DNA from 2 places in the Clostridioides sp. ZZV15-6383 genome. Region 1 is predicted to be linked to the other one. Evidence: predicted binding sites of a transcription regulator. Region 1 holds the regulator's gene; the other holds the start of a gene.
The links. The regulator HrcA, encoded in region 1, represses chaperone genes, less so after heat shock. The targets are predictions, from matches to a motif close to TTAGCACTCNNNNNNNNNGAGTGCTAA.
Positions count from the first base shown of each region.

Region 1 (7,416 bases):
TTACCCAAAATAATCCATATCATATTTATGATGTACAAAAACATACTTTAATAGCTACAGAAGTAATTGAAAACGAATTATATTTAAAACTTGCAATGTTATTTCATGATTTAGGCAAAAAAGTAACTAAAACAACTGACAAAAATGGGATTGACCACTTTTATACTCACAGTAGAGAGTCTGTAAAGATTGCAAAGAAGATTTTGAAGAGACTTAAATATGATAATTATACTATTAATAAAGTTTTGATATTGATACAATATCATGATTATAGAATAGAACCTAAAAGGAAGATAATTAAAAAGTTATTAAATAAACTTGAAGATATCGAACTATTTGAAGATTTAATAAAAGTTAATTGGGCTGATACACTTGCTAAAAATCCAAAATATGCGAAACAAAAGATATTGAATCTTATTGAGTGTGAAAAAGAATTTAAACATATAATAAATCAAAAAGAGTGTTTTAATATTAAAGATTTAGCTATTAACGGAAAAGATTTAATATCTATAGGGATAAAACCAGGTAAAGACATAGGACATATTTTAAATAAGATGCTTGAAATAGTTATAAATAATCCAGAGCTAAATGAAAAAGAAGTACTGAAAGAAAAAGCATTAAATATATATACATTTTAGACTCAAATATAAAAATTTTATTCTGATTAATTTGAAGATTAGAAAATACAATGCCCATTTAGATAATGTAAATAATTTTTAGAGAATATTTTAGAAACTAGGATTATGTAATTTTTAAATGTATAGAAAATTAATCTAGAATTAGTAGATTAATATAAAAAAAAACTTTGGGAATACTAAAACCATAAATTTATAAAATTAATATTTTATATACTGTAAAACAGTGAGGAGGAACAGGATGCGTACTCAACTACAAAAGACTATTGGTCTTTCAGCAGCTCTTTCTACTGTTGTAGGTATGGTTATAGGTTCGGGAGTTTTTTTTAAGCCACAAGCAATATACACTACAACTAATGGAGCTCCAGGTCTAGGTATTATAGCATGGTTTTTAGGTGGTTTTATAACAATAACTGCTGGGCTTACGGCCACAGAAATCTCAGCTGCTATACCAAAAACTGGTGGTATGATGATTTATATCGAAGAAATATATGGAGAAAAGTTAGGTTTTTTAACTGGATGGATGCAAACTGTATTATTTTTTCCAGGCACATCAGCAGCGTTAGGAGTAATATTTGCTCAACAAGCATCTGAACTTTTAGGTATGAGTCCAAGTAATTTGGCTAATGTACTTCCTATAGCAATTGGTGTTATACTCTTTCTGGCATTACTCAACATAATTGGTTCATCATTAGGTGGAAAAGTTCAGACAGTAGCTACTATTGGAAAGATGATACCTTTAATTTTAATAATAATCTTTGGGTTTATTAAAGGTCAAAGTAGTGAAGTATTAAATCCATTTGTAGGAGAGGGTGTTAATGTATCAAATGCACTTGGACAAGTACTAATAGCTACTTTGTTTGCATATGATGGTTGGATAAATGTTGGAGCTATATCAGGAGAAATGAAATCTCCAGAGAAAGACTTGCCAAGAGCAATAGTTGGTGGTTTATCGTTAGTTATGGCAGTTTATATTATAATAAATATAGCATATCTTTGGGTCGTACCAGCAAGTGAACTAGCAACAGTTACTTCACCAGCTACATTGGTTGCAACAAGATTATTTGGAAATTTAGGTGGAAAAGTAATAACTGTGGGTATATTAATATCAGTATTTGGTACATTAAATGGATATTTATTGACAGGTTCAAGAATACCATATACATTAGCTGAAATGGGAACTTTGCCAGCGTCTAAGACTCTTTTAAAAGTAAACTCTGGAGGTTCTCCTGTAAATTCAATATTACTAATAACTGTATTAGCCTGTGTATATGCATTATCTGGACAATTTAATCTTTTAACAGATTTAACTATATTTTCAATATGGGTATTTTATGTATTGACTTTTATAGGAGTTATGAGACTTAGAAGAGAAAAACCAGATTTATACAGACCGTATAAAGTTCCTTTATACCCAGTAATACCAATTATAGCTATATTAGGTGGACTGTTCGTAATAATAAATCAAATATTGACTTCAACAATAATATCTTTAGGTGGAATATTTATAACACTATTAGGTTTACCAGTTTATTATTATATGAAAAAAAGATAACTACCTAATTTAAGTTAGATGAATTTGGATAAAAGTAAAAATTAACTTTTATCCAAATTTTTTATAATATTACATAATATGAGTGTTATATATGTTACTTGATATGCTATCTTGTTTGATTTATAATTTAGTAATTGATGATTTAAGACAATTTAAGAAATGAGGAATAAAAAATGCTAGGACTTTATATACATATTCCATTTTGTGTGAAAAAATGTAAGTATTGTGACTTTAATTCTTATAAAATGGATATAGATTCAAAAAAAAGATATATAGAAGATTTAAAAATAGAAATGGAATTATACAGTAATAAATTATATAAAGATAATGAATATAAAAATAAAGAATGTTATAGTCTAAATAAAAATGACAAAATAACTAGTATATTTGTAGGTGGAGGTACACCTAGTATATTAACATCTAATGAAATAAGAGAAGTATTTACAAGTATAAAAGAAATGTTTAACATAGATGAGAATGCAGAAATAACTATAGAGTGTAATCCTGGTACATTGACATTAGAAAAATTAAGAACTATGAAAGATATTGGTGTAAATAGGCTTAGTATAGGATTACAAGCTGTTCAAGAAAAGCATTTAAATTTTATAGGAAGAATACATACTTATGAAGAATTTGAGAAAAACTATAAAGATGCGTTAAGTGTAGGTTTTAAAAACATTAATATAGATTTAATGTACAGTCTTCCAAATCAAACTTTGTGTGATTGGAAGGAAACTCTTCAAAAAGTTGTAGACTTAAATCCAACACATATATCGGCTTATTCTCTTATATTAGAAGAAGGTACTGAACTATACAATATGTATGAGAGTAATAAATTTGAACTTATAGATGAAAATGTAGATATAGAAATGTATGAGTATACGATAAACTATCTAAAGTCAAAAGGATATAATCAATATGAAATATCAAACTACTCAAAAGAAGGCTATAATTGTGAGCATAATATTTTATATTGGGAATGTGAACATTATATAGGATTTGGAGCAGGAGCTTCTGGCTATATCAATAAGAACAGATATAATAATTTAGAATCTTTAGAGGATTATCATTTAATGTTATCAAAAAGAAAAAAACCAATACAAGAAAGTGAAATTCTTTCTGAAAAAGATATGATAGAAGAAAAGATATTTATGGGGCTTCGAATGAATAAAGGTATAAAATTTGAAGATTTCAAAAAAAAATTTGGAATAGATTTTAGAGAAAAGTATAGTAAGCAAATAGAAATGCTATCAACTAGAAAGCTTGTAAATCAGAGCTTTGAAGGTATACAATTAACTCAAAAAGGAAGAGAAATATCTAATAGTATATTTATAGAATTTATGGAATAATTTTTAAGGTGTTGACAAAATAAATTTATAATGGTATATAATATATATAATCTTTTTAGCACTCGAACTTGGTGAGTGCTAACAGCTAGGAGGTATAATAATATGGAATTAAATGAAAGAAAATTAAATATCCTCAAAGCTATAGTTAAAGATTATATAGAAACAGCTGAAGCTATAGGTTCTAGAACAATATCTAAAAGACATGATTTAGGTGTTAGTGCTGCTACCATAAGAAATGAAATGGCTGACCTTGAAGAATTAGGATACTTAATTCAGCCTCATACTTCTGCGGGTAGAGTTCCATCTGAAAAAGGCTATAAGTTATATGTAAACTCTCTTATGAGTAAAAGTGAATTGGATGATAATGATAAGATTCTTATTGAACAATGTATGAATCACAATATAAATCATATAAAAGAATTGATTCATGAAACTTCTAAGCTATTATCTCAACTAACAAACTATACAACTGTAGCAGTCACTAAGAGTTTAATAAATCAAAGTGTTATAAAGCACATACAGTTGGTTGCCATGAATGACAATAATATTTTACTTATAGTTGTAACAGATAAAGGGGACTTAAAAAAAGCTAACCTTACAACTAATGTATATTTAGATCAATCTAAGTTAAATTTGATTTCTGATAATCTTACAAGGAAGCTCTTAGGTAAAAGTATAACAGATTTGGATGATAATCTAATTGCTTTTATTAAATACGAAATAAGTGAGTATTCTGGGCTTATAGATGAGCTTTTAAATGCTTTGAACTCAAATATGAAAGAAGAAGATTTTTCTCTATCATTAAATGGGGCTACTAATATATTTAGTTATCCAGAATTTAATGATGTATTAAAAGCAAAGTCATTTTTAAATATGTTGGAAAAAAAGGAAACGATAGCAGATATAATTAAATCAAAGGGAATACAAAAAGACAATCTAAATATAATAATTGGTAGTGATAATGATTGTGAACTGGCACAGGATTGTAGTATAGTTACAGCAACTTATAATGTAGATAGAGACTTGGTTGGGCGAATAAGCTTTATAGGCCCTACAAGAATGGATTATGCTAGAATTTACTCTATAATAAATTATATGAGTTTATTAATTAATAGAAAGTAAAGAAATTTTAAATTGCGAGGTGTAAAGTCTTGGATAAAAAAAATGAACAACAGGAAGTAAGAGAAGAAAATGATACTTCTATTAACCAAGAATCTGAAACTCAAGTAGAGTTAGAAGAGGAAGTTGTTAATGAAGAATGTGAAACGTCAGGTGAAAAAACTGATGAAAAAGAAGTTGATGATGAAAATGTAACAGATATAAATTCTAAGTTAGCAGAAAAGAAATTGCAGGATGAGTTAGATGAATTAAATGATAAATATCAAAGACTTCAAGCCGAATATGCAAACTACAGAAGAAGAACTCAACAAGAGAAAGAAACGATAGGTGTATTTGCAAATGAAAAGATAATAACTGAGTTGATACCAGTTATAGATAGTATGGAAAGAGCCTTAGATGCATGTGAAAATAAGGAAGATACTATGTATAAGGGTATAAGCCTTGTACATAAACAGTTAATAGACACTCTAGTAAAATTTGGAGTAGAAGAAATAGAAGCAGAATCTAAGGAATTTGACCCTAATTTACATCTAGCAGTTATGCAAGAAAGTGTAGATGGAGTTGAAGCAAATCAAATAGTAATGGTGCTTCAAAAAGGATATAAGCTAGGAACTAAAGTTGTAAGACCTTCAATGGTTAAAGTTTCTTGCTAAGTATAAATTAAAGGTTAAATTATTTAACTTAATATAAAATATTAAAATAAGTAAAACTTAATTATATAATTACTCGAGGAGGATTTTAGTCATGGGAAAAATAATAGGAATAGATTTAGGAACAACAAATTCATGTGTTGCAGTATTAGAAGGTGGAGAAGCACAAATAATAGCAAATAGTGAAGGTATGAGAACTACTCCATCAGTAGTAGCATTTACAAAAGATGGTGAAAGAATAGTTGGAGAACCTGCAAAAAGACAAGCAGTTACAAATGCAGACAAAACAATAACTTCTATAAAAACTCATATGGGAACTGATTATAAAGTAAATATAGATGGGAAATCATATACTCCACAAGAAATATCAGCAATAATATTACAAAAATTAAAATCAGATGCAGAAAGTTACTTAGGACAAACAGTAACAGAAGCAGTTATAACAGTTCCAGCTTATTTTACAGATGCTCAAAGACAAGCTACTAAAGATGCTGGTAGAATAGCAGGACTTGATGTTAAGAGAATAATAAATGAGCCAACAGCAGCTGCTCTTGCTTATGGTATGGATAAATTAGACCAAGAAAAGAAAATATTAGTATTTGACTTAGGTGGAGGAACTTTTGACGTATCTATACTTGAAATAGGAGATGGAACTTTTGAAGTTTTAGCTACAGCAGGTAACAATAGATTAGGTGGAGATGACTTTGACCAAATAGTAATAGATTATTTAGCAGAGGAATTTAAAAAAGCTGAAGGTGTAGATTTAAGAAATGATAAAATGGCTCTTCAAAGATTAAAAGAAGCAGCAGAAAAGGCTAAGAAAGAATTATCATCAACAATGAGTTCAAATATAAACTTACCTTTCATAACTGCTACAGCAGAAGGACCAAAACACTTAAATATAGATTTATCAAGAGCTAAATTTGAAGAATTAACTAGAGGTTTAGTTGAAAAAACTATGGAGCCAACTAAGACAGCTTTACAAGATGCAGGACTTTCTACAGGTGATATAGATGATGTATTATTAGTAGGTGGTTCTACAAGAATACCAGCAGTACAAGAAGCTGTTAAGAAATTTATAGGAAAAGAACCTCACAAAGGTATAAACCCAGATGAGTGTGTTGCAGCAGGTGCTTCTATACAAGCTGGAGTTTTAGCAGGAGATGTTAAAGACTTATTATTACTAGATGTTACTCCATTATCTCTTGGTATAGAAACTATGGGTAATGTAATGACTAAGATAATAGAAAGAAATACTACAATACCAACTAAGAAATCTCAAGTATTCTCAACTGCTGCAGATAATCAAACAGCTGTTGATATACACGTTCTTCAAGGTGAAAGAAGTATGGCTTATGACAATACAACTTTAGGAAGATTCCAATTAACAGATATACCACCAGCACAAAGAGGAATACCTCAAATAGAAGTTACGTTTGATATAGACGCAAATGGTATAGTTAATGTTTCAGCTAAAGATTTAGGTACAGGAAAAGAACAAAAAATAACTATAACATCAAACACTAATCTATCAGAAGCAGAAATAGAGCAAAAGATAAAAGAAGCAGAAATGAATGCAGAAGCTGATAAACAAAAGAAAGAAAAAATAGAAGCGTTCAATCAAGCTGAATCTACTATATATCAAACTGAAAAAACTTTAAATGAACTTGGAGATAAAATAAGTTCAAGTGATAAAGAGGATATAGAAAAAGCTATAGCAGACTTAAAAACTGTAAAAGATAATCAAGATGCTACAGCAGAAGAACTTAAGAAAGCTACAGATGAAGTAATGACTAAGTTCCAAAAAGTATCTCAAGAAATGTACCAAAAAGCAGCTCAAGAGCAACAAGCAACACAAGGTGCAGAACAAGCTCAAGACAATGGTCCTAAAGATGACAATGTAGTAGATGCTGACTTTAAAGAAGTAGATGAAGATAAATAAGCTATATAATATGTAACACTAAATGATAATTGGAGCATATATGATTTGTGAAAATCATATATATGTTAAAGATATATGGACAATACACATCATAAAGAATATAATATATCATAGATTATATAACTTAAAGTAGAATATAAGAATTAATGATAGCTTGTAGTTTATT
Region 1 covers NZ_JAGWCV010000025.1:37,328-44,743, reverse strand. The annotation lists gene KGF42_RS10845 (CCA tRNA nucleotidyltransferase) at 1-638, shown strand, start outside; gene KGF42_RS10840 (amino acid permease) at 877-2,190, shown strand; gene hemW (radical SAM family heme chaperone HemW) at 2,364-3,539, shown strand; gene hrcA (heat-inducible transcriptional repressor HrcA) at 3,642-4,661, shown strand; gene grpE (nucleotide exchange factor GrpE) at 4,691-5,311, shown strand; gene dnaK (molecular chaperone DnaK) at 5,403-7,250, shown strand.

Region 2 (7,416 bases), on a different contig from region 1:
ATGGGAAATGCTTATATCATTTATAATTTCCTCTAATAATAGAATTCCTATGATACAAAGAGCAATAGAAAATTTATCAAGAAAATTTGGTAAGTATATAGGTGAGTATGAAGGTAATGAATACTATGCATTCCCAACACCAGAAGAGCTGAATAAGGCCTCGCAAGAGGAAATAAGAGCATGTCAAACAGGTTTTAGAGATAAGTACATAAAAAGCACTACACAGGCAGTTATAGAAAATAATGATAAGGTATCTGAATATACAAATTTAAGTACAGATGATTGTAGAAAAGAGCTTTTAAAATTTAATGGAGTAGGACCAAAAGTATGTGATTGTATTGCATTATTTGGAATGCAAAAATATGATTCTTTTCCAGTTGATGTTTGGGTTAAGAGAGTTATGCAAGAATTCTATATAGATGAAGATATGAGTTTACCTAAAATGAGAACTTATGGAATTGATAAATTTAAAGAAATGTCTGGATTTGCTCAACAGTACTTATTTTACTATGCAAGAGAACTCGGTATAGGAAAATAAATTAAGGGGGAGAAATTATGGGAGTAATAGGAACAATATTTCTGTTCTATTTAATTATATCATATCTAGCTGGAGCCATAATTTCTGTGATTATATTGCTTGAAAATAGAGACCCTGCAAAAACCATGTCTTGGTTATTGATGTTTATTATATTTCCGGGTATAGGTTTAATTATATATGCTATTTCAGGTAGAAATATTAGAAAACGAAAATTATTTAAGACTCAAAAACTAGCTAATAATATAAAAGAAAAGAAACTCTTTGATACATTAGAAAAGATAACAGAAATAGTTGAACTAGAAAAGGAATCTATAAAGCAAAATAAGCTTTTAAGAGACGAAGAGGATGGTAGTTATAGAAAAAGGGTAATAAATATGTTGTTGAAGACTGGTATGTTTCCCTTTACTAAAAATAATAAGGTGGATGTATTTGTAGATGGAAATGAAAAGTTTAAAAGACTTATAGAAGATATAAGAGAAGCTAAAGACCATATACATTTAGAGTACTTTATCATCAAAGATAGTGAAATAGGTAGGGTGTTAAAAGAAGAACTTATAAAAAAAGCCAAAGAAGGCGTTAAAATAAGAATTTTATATGATGATGTAGGATGTTGGAGATTTTGGTTTAATAGAAAATTTTTCCGAGAAATGAGAGAAGTAGGTATAGAAATTGCAGCATTTTTACCTACAAAATTTCCTATAATAGGAGGAAAATTAAACTATAGAAATCATAGAAAAATTGTTGTTATTGATGGAATAATTGGATATACAGGTGGAATAAATATAGGAGATGAATATTTAGGAAAAAATGATAAGTTTGGATATTGGAGAGATACTCACATTAGGATTAAAGGTATTTCTGTATACATGCTTCAAATGACATTCTTGATTGACTGGTATTATACAACAAAAGAAGTCTTGGTAACTAAAAATTACTTTCCAAGTGTAGGGAATATTGGTGAAAGTATGATACAGGTTGTTGCAAGTGGTCCAGATAGTGACTGGGAAGATATTCATTATGCTTATTTTTCTGCAATATGCCAAGCTAGACAAAATGTTTATATAGAAACGCCATATTTTATTCCAGATGAAAGCTTATTAAAAGCTATAAAAAGTGCTGCGCTTAGTGGAGTCGATGTGAGGATAATATTTCCAAAAATTGCAGACCATAAGATAGTAAACATAGCATCTTATTCATATTTTGAAGAAATATTAAGAGCAGGTGGCAAAGTTTATTTGTACAATAAAGGGTTTATCCATTCTAAAGTCGTAATAATAGATGATAAAATTGCTTCTGCAGGTACAGCTAATATGGATTTAAGAAGTTTTATGCTTAACTTTGAAGTAAATGCATTTATTTATGATGAAGAAGTTATTAGAGTAATGACAGATGATTTCTTTGAAGATTTAAGTCACTGTGAAGAACTTAATTTGGAGGTATTTAAGAATAGAAATATCATACAAAAAATCAAAGAATCTGTAGCAAGACTATTTTCACCAATATTATAAAAAATTATTAAAAAAGGTATTGAAAATTATGTGTGATTGGTATATTATAATAATTGTTAGCACTCTATTAGATAGAGTGATAATAAATAAAAAGTATATATATAAATCTACATATAAAAGTAGTATTAATCTAAAAATAACTAAAAACATAGGCGAACTAGTCTATACTTAATATTTTAGGAGGCGTTAATAATGAAAATAAGACCATTAGCTGACAGAGTAGTAATCAAAAAAGTAGAAGCAGAAGAAAAAACTGCAAGTGGAATAGTTTTACCAGGAGCAGCTAAAGAGCAACCTCAAATAGCTGAAGTTGTAGAAGTTGGACCAGGTGGAATATTTGAAGGGAAAGAAATAAAGATGGAATTGACAGTAGGAGACAAGGTTATATTCCAAAAATATTCTGGAACAGAAGTTAAGATAGAAGGACAAGAGTATACAATACTAAGACAGAGTGATGTATTAGCTGTTATTGAATAAATATAGAATGAATTTATTAGGAGGCGTTTAAAATGGCTAAAGAAATTAAATTTTCAGAAGAAACAAGAAGAGCTTTAGAAACTGGTGTAAATAAATTAGCAGATACAGTAAAAGTAACATTAGGACCTAAAGGAAGAAATGTTATATTAGATAAAAAATTTGGTTCTCCACTTATAACTAATGATGGTGTAACTATAGCAAAAGAGATAGAGTTAGAAGATAGATTTGAAAATATGGGTGCTCAGTTAGTTAAAGAAGTTGCGACAAAAACTAACGATGTAGCTGGAGATGGTACTACAACTGCTACAGTTTTAGCACAAGCTATAATAAGAGAAGGTTTAAAGAATGTAACAGCAGGGGCTAACCCAATCCTATTAAGAAAAGGAATACAAAAGGCAGTAATACTAGCAGTAGAAGAATTAAAAAATCAATCAAGAATAGTAGAAACACAAGAAGCTATATCTCAGGTTGCTTCTATATCTGCTGGTGATGAAGAAGTTGGAAAATTAATAGCAGAAGCTATGGAAATAGTAGGTAAAGATGGAGTTATAACTGTTGAAGAATCTCAAACTATGAATACTGAATTAGATGCTGTTGAAGGTATGCAATTTGATAGAGGGTTTGTTTCTGCATATATGGTTACAGATGTAGATAAGATGGAAGCAGTTTTAAATGACCCATATATACTAATCACTGATAAAAAAATATCTAACATACAAGAATTGTTACCAATTCTTGAGCAAATAGTTCAACAAGGTAAAAAGTTATTAATAATAGCTGAAGATGTAGAGGGTGAAGCATTATCTACATTAGTAGTTAATAAATTAAGAGGAACATTTGATGTAGTAGCAGTTAAAGCTCCAGGTTTTGGAGATAGAAGAAAAGAAATGCTTCAAGATATAGCAATACTTACAGGTGCTCAAGTAATATCAGAAGAATTAGGTTATGATTTAAAAGAAGCTGATTTATCTATGTTAGGTAGAGCTTCATCTGTTAAAGTAACTAAAGAAAGTACTACAATAGTAGATGGTTCTGGAGATAAAAAAGCTATAGAAGATAGAGTGACTCAAATTAAACATCAAGTAGAACAAACTACTTCAGATTTTGACAGAGAAAAATTAATGGAAAGATTAGCTAAACTTGCTGGAGGAGTAGCTGTTATCAAAGTTGGAGCTGCTACAGAGGTTGAGTTAAAAGAAAGAAAATTAAGAATAGAAGATGCTCTTAATGCAACTAGAGCGGCTGTAGAAGAAGGTATAGTAGCTGGTGGAGGAACTGCTTTTGTTAGTGTCATACCAGCAATAGGAACACTAGTTGAGAGTTTAGAAGGAGAAGTTAAACTAGGTGCTCAAATAGTTAAAAAAGCATTAGAAGAGCCGTTAAGACAAATAGCTATAAATGCTGGTCTTGAAGGTGCTGTAATTGTACAAAATGTTGTTAATGCTGAAGCAGAAACTGGATTTGACGCATTAAATGAAAAATATGTAAATATGATAGAAGCTGGTATAGTTGACCCAACTAAAGTTAGTAGAAGTGCTTTACAAAATGCTGCATCAATAGCAGGTACTTTCTTAACTACTGAAGCTGCTGTTGCTGACCTTCCTGAGAAAGAAGATGCAGGAATGCCAGGAATGGGTGGCGGAATGCCAGGTATGATGTAATTTAAAAAATTTAAAATATAAATTTTAATATAAAGAACTATTTCGACTTAGATTTTAATGTCTAAGTTGAAATAGTTCTTTTATATATATCTAATTTTTTGCGTATTTATAAATCCAATATACATATTCAAATAATTAGTATCTAGATTATAATAATATTTTTAGAGGTGTATTGTTATTTTTTAGGTTATGATGTTAGATACATATTAATTAAGGTATAATTGTTGGTAGAGAATAAATTAAATTTAAAAGGATGCGATAATATGGACTTAAGAAAGTTGCTTGAACAGGTTAAAAATGAAAATATTGATATAGATTTTGCATTAGAGAAATTAAAAGATTTGCCCTATGAAGACCTTGGATATGCAAACATAGACCATCATAGAGAATTAAGAAATGGATACCCAGAGGTTATTTATTGTGAAGGTAAGAGTGATGAGCATATTTTAGGGATTGTTGATAAAATGAATCAAAAAGGTTCTAACATATTGGGGACAAGATGTAGAAAAGAAACATTTCTAAAAATTAAAGAAATCTATAGTCATGCTGAGTATGAAGAATTATCTAAAATTCTAAAGATTCAAAATCATGATGTAGAGAATATAGGAAAAGGTAAAATTGTGATTGTTACAGGGGGAACTTCTGATATACCAGTAGCAGATGAAGCCTATCATACAGCTAAATTTTTAGGCAATGATGTTGATAGAATATATGATGTTGGAGTGGCAGGTATACATAGGCTTTTAAATAAAAGACATAAAATAGATAGTGCCAGAGTAATAGTAGCTGTTGCAGGAATGGAAGGTGCTCTTGCAAGTGTAGTTGGTGGATTGGTTGACGTTCCAGTAATAGCTGTTCCAACTTCTGTTGGATATGGGGCGAATTTTGGAGGGTTAGCAGCATTGTTAGCTATGCTAAATAGTTGTGCATCTGGAATATCTGTTGTAAATATTGACAATGGATTTGGAGCAGGATATTTAGCAGCAATGATAAATAAGCTGTAAATACATTGATATAAATTAAACATAAATTATATAATAAAATCTAATTTCTATTATATTTTTACTATTAAAATTGAGGAGACGTATATGAGTGAAAAAATACTTTATTTTGATATAATAAGCGGTATATCAGGGGATATGACCCTTGCGAGTTTATTAAATTTAGGTGTACCTAAGGAAATTTTTTTGGAGGAAATTCATAAACTAATAATGAGTGATGAATTTAACATAAACATCAGCTCAAAGAATGAGAATGGAATAGTAGGGACAAAAGTAGAAGTAATTACAAAAGAAACACATGCACACAGAAACTTAGTTGATATATTTGAAATTATAGATGAGAGTAATCTAAATGAAAATGTAAAATCTAAATCAAAAAAAATATTTATGGTAGTTGGGGAAGCAGAAGCAAAAGTTCATGGAACTACAATAGATAAGATACATTTTCATGAGGTAGGGGCTATAGATTCAATTGTAGATATAGTAGGAGCTTGTATATTAGTTGATTTACTTTGTGTAGATAAAGTTTGTGCTAGTACAGTGTCTGTTGGTTCAGGATTTGTAAAATGTGAACATGGAATTATACCTATACCTGCACCTGCAACTATGGAAATTTTAAAAGGTGTACCAATTAAATTAAACAATGTAAAAGGAGAATGTACAACCCCAACAGGAGCTGCAATCATAAAAGTCTTGTGTGATGAGTTTGTGGATGAGTTTGAATTTTCTCCAAAACAAATTGGATATGGAATAGGTCATAAGAAGTTTGAAGTACCAAATATGCTAAGAACTGTATTAGGTGAAAAAAAAAAGAAGAATTAATTTATGAAATTAGTGCAAATATTGATGATATGTCTTCAGAAATCTATTCTTATTTGTATGAAAAAATATTAGATGAGAAAGCATTAGATATTTATACAGAGAGTATTTATATGAAGAAGAATAGACCTGCAACAAAAGTATCAATTTTATGTAATAAATCAGATTTAGAAAAATTTATTAAAATATTACTTTTAGAAACTAGCACTTTTGGAGTGCGATATAATGTGTATAATAGAGAGATTCTAGATAGAAAATTTGTAAAATTGGATACAAAATATGGTGTGGTTACAGTGAAATTAGGGTATTATAAAGATGAACTAGTTAAGGCTACTCCAGAATATAATGAATGTAAAACTATAGCAAAAAATGAAGATATTCCTATAAAAAAAGTGTTTGCTGATATAAATTTTAGAATAAAAGAAGAATTTAGTGAAAACTTATTGACATAAGTAATAAATTTTGATAAATTAATATTCAGCCTTATTAAATAAAAGCAAACAGAAAAAAATATATAAAATATAAACTCACTCGTATATGCTCAGAAATATGGTCTGAGAGTCTCTACCAAGATACCGTAAATATCTTGACTATGAGTGAAATTATTATACCAAAAGACCTAGTTAAGTAAATGTGTAGGCCGAGTTATACTCCCTATGTGTTGGCTATAAGATAGAGGTATTTTGGAAGCCTGTATAGTAATTTCACTTTTGTTAGAAATTATGGAAGTTACTATACAGGTTTTTTGTGTAAAAAGATTTAATATAATTTAGACTGTCTTGTGTTAAAATAAATATATAAAAACTATATTATACAAGGAGAGATGTGAATTTATGAAACATGAATTAGTACTTGTAATAGATTTTGGAGGACAATATAATCAGTTGATAGCTAGAAGAGTTAGAGAAAACAATGTATATTGTGAAATACTTCCATGTACTGCAAGCATAGAAAGAATAAAAGAAAAAAATCCTAAAGGGATAATATTTACAGGTGGACCAAATAGTGCGTATTTAGAAGATTCTCCAACAATTTCAAAAGAAATATTTGAACTAGGAGTTCCAATACTTGGAATATGCTATGGTATTCAAATAATGTCTCATGTATTGGGTGGAGTTGTAAGAAAAGGTAATAAACAAGAAAAAGAATATGGAAAAACAGCTATAACTTATGGAAAATCATCATTATTTGAAGGTATAACTACAAATAGTGTATGGATGAGCCATACAGATTTAATAGAAAAAGTTCCAGAAGGATTTACTATAGTTGCAAATACTAATGATTGTCCAGTAGCAGCTATGGAAAATGTAGAACGAAACTTATATGGAGTTCAATTCCATCCAGAAGTAGAACACTGTTTAGAAGGGGACAAGATACTTACAAACTTCTTATATAATATTTGTAAAGTAAAA
Region 2 covers NZ_JAGWCV010000032.1:34,032-41,447, reverse strand. The annotation lists gene KGF42_RS12425 (DNA glycosylase) at 1-538, shown strand, start outside; gene cls (cardiolipin synthase) at 556-2,046, shown strand; gene groES (co-chaperone GroES) at 2,239-2,523, shown strand; gene groL (chaperonin GroEL) at 2,556-4,184, shown strand; gene larB (nickel pincer cofactor biosynthesis protein LarB) at 4,448-5,188, shown strand; partial or broken gene larC (nickel pincer cofactor biosynthesis protein LarC) at 5,273-6,456, shown strand; purine riboswitch at 6,516-6,617, shown strand; gene guaA (glutamine-hydrolyzing GMP synthase) at 6,838-7,416, shown strand, end outside.
Region 2: groES (co-chaperone GroES) is a predicted target of HrcA. The motif match lies at 2,103-2,129, and genes of this name have one in related genera.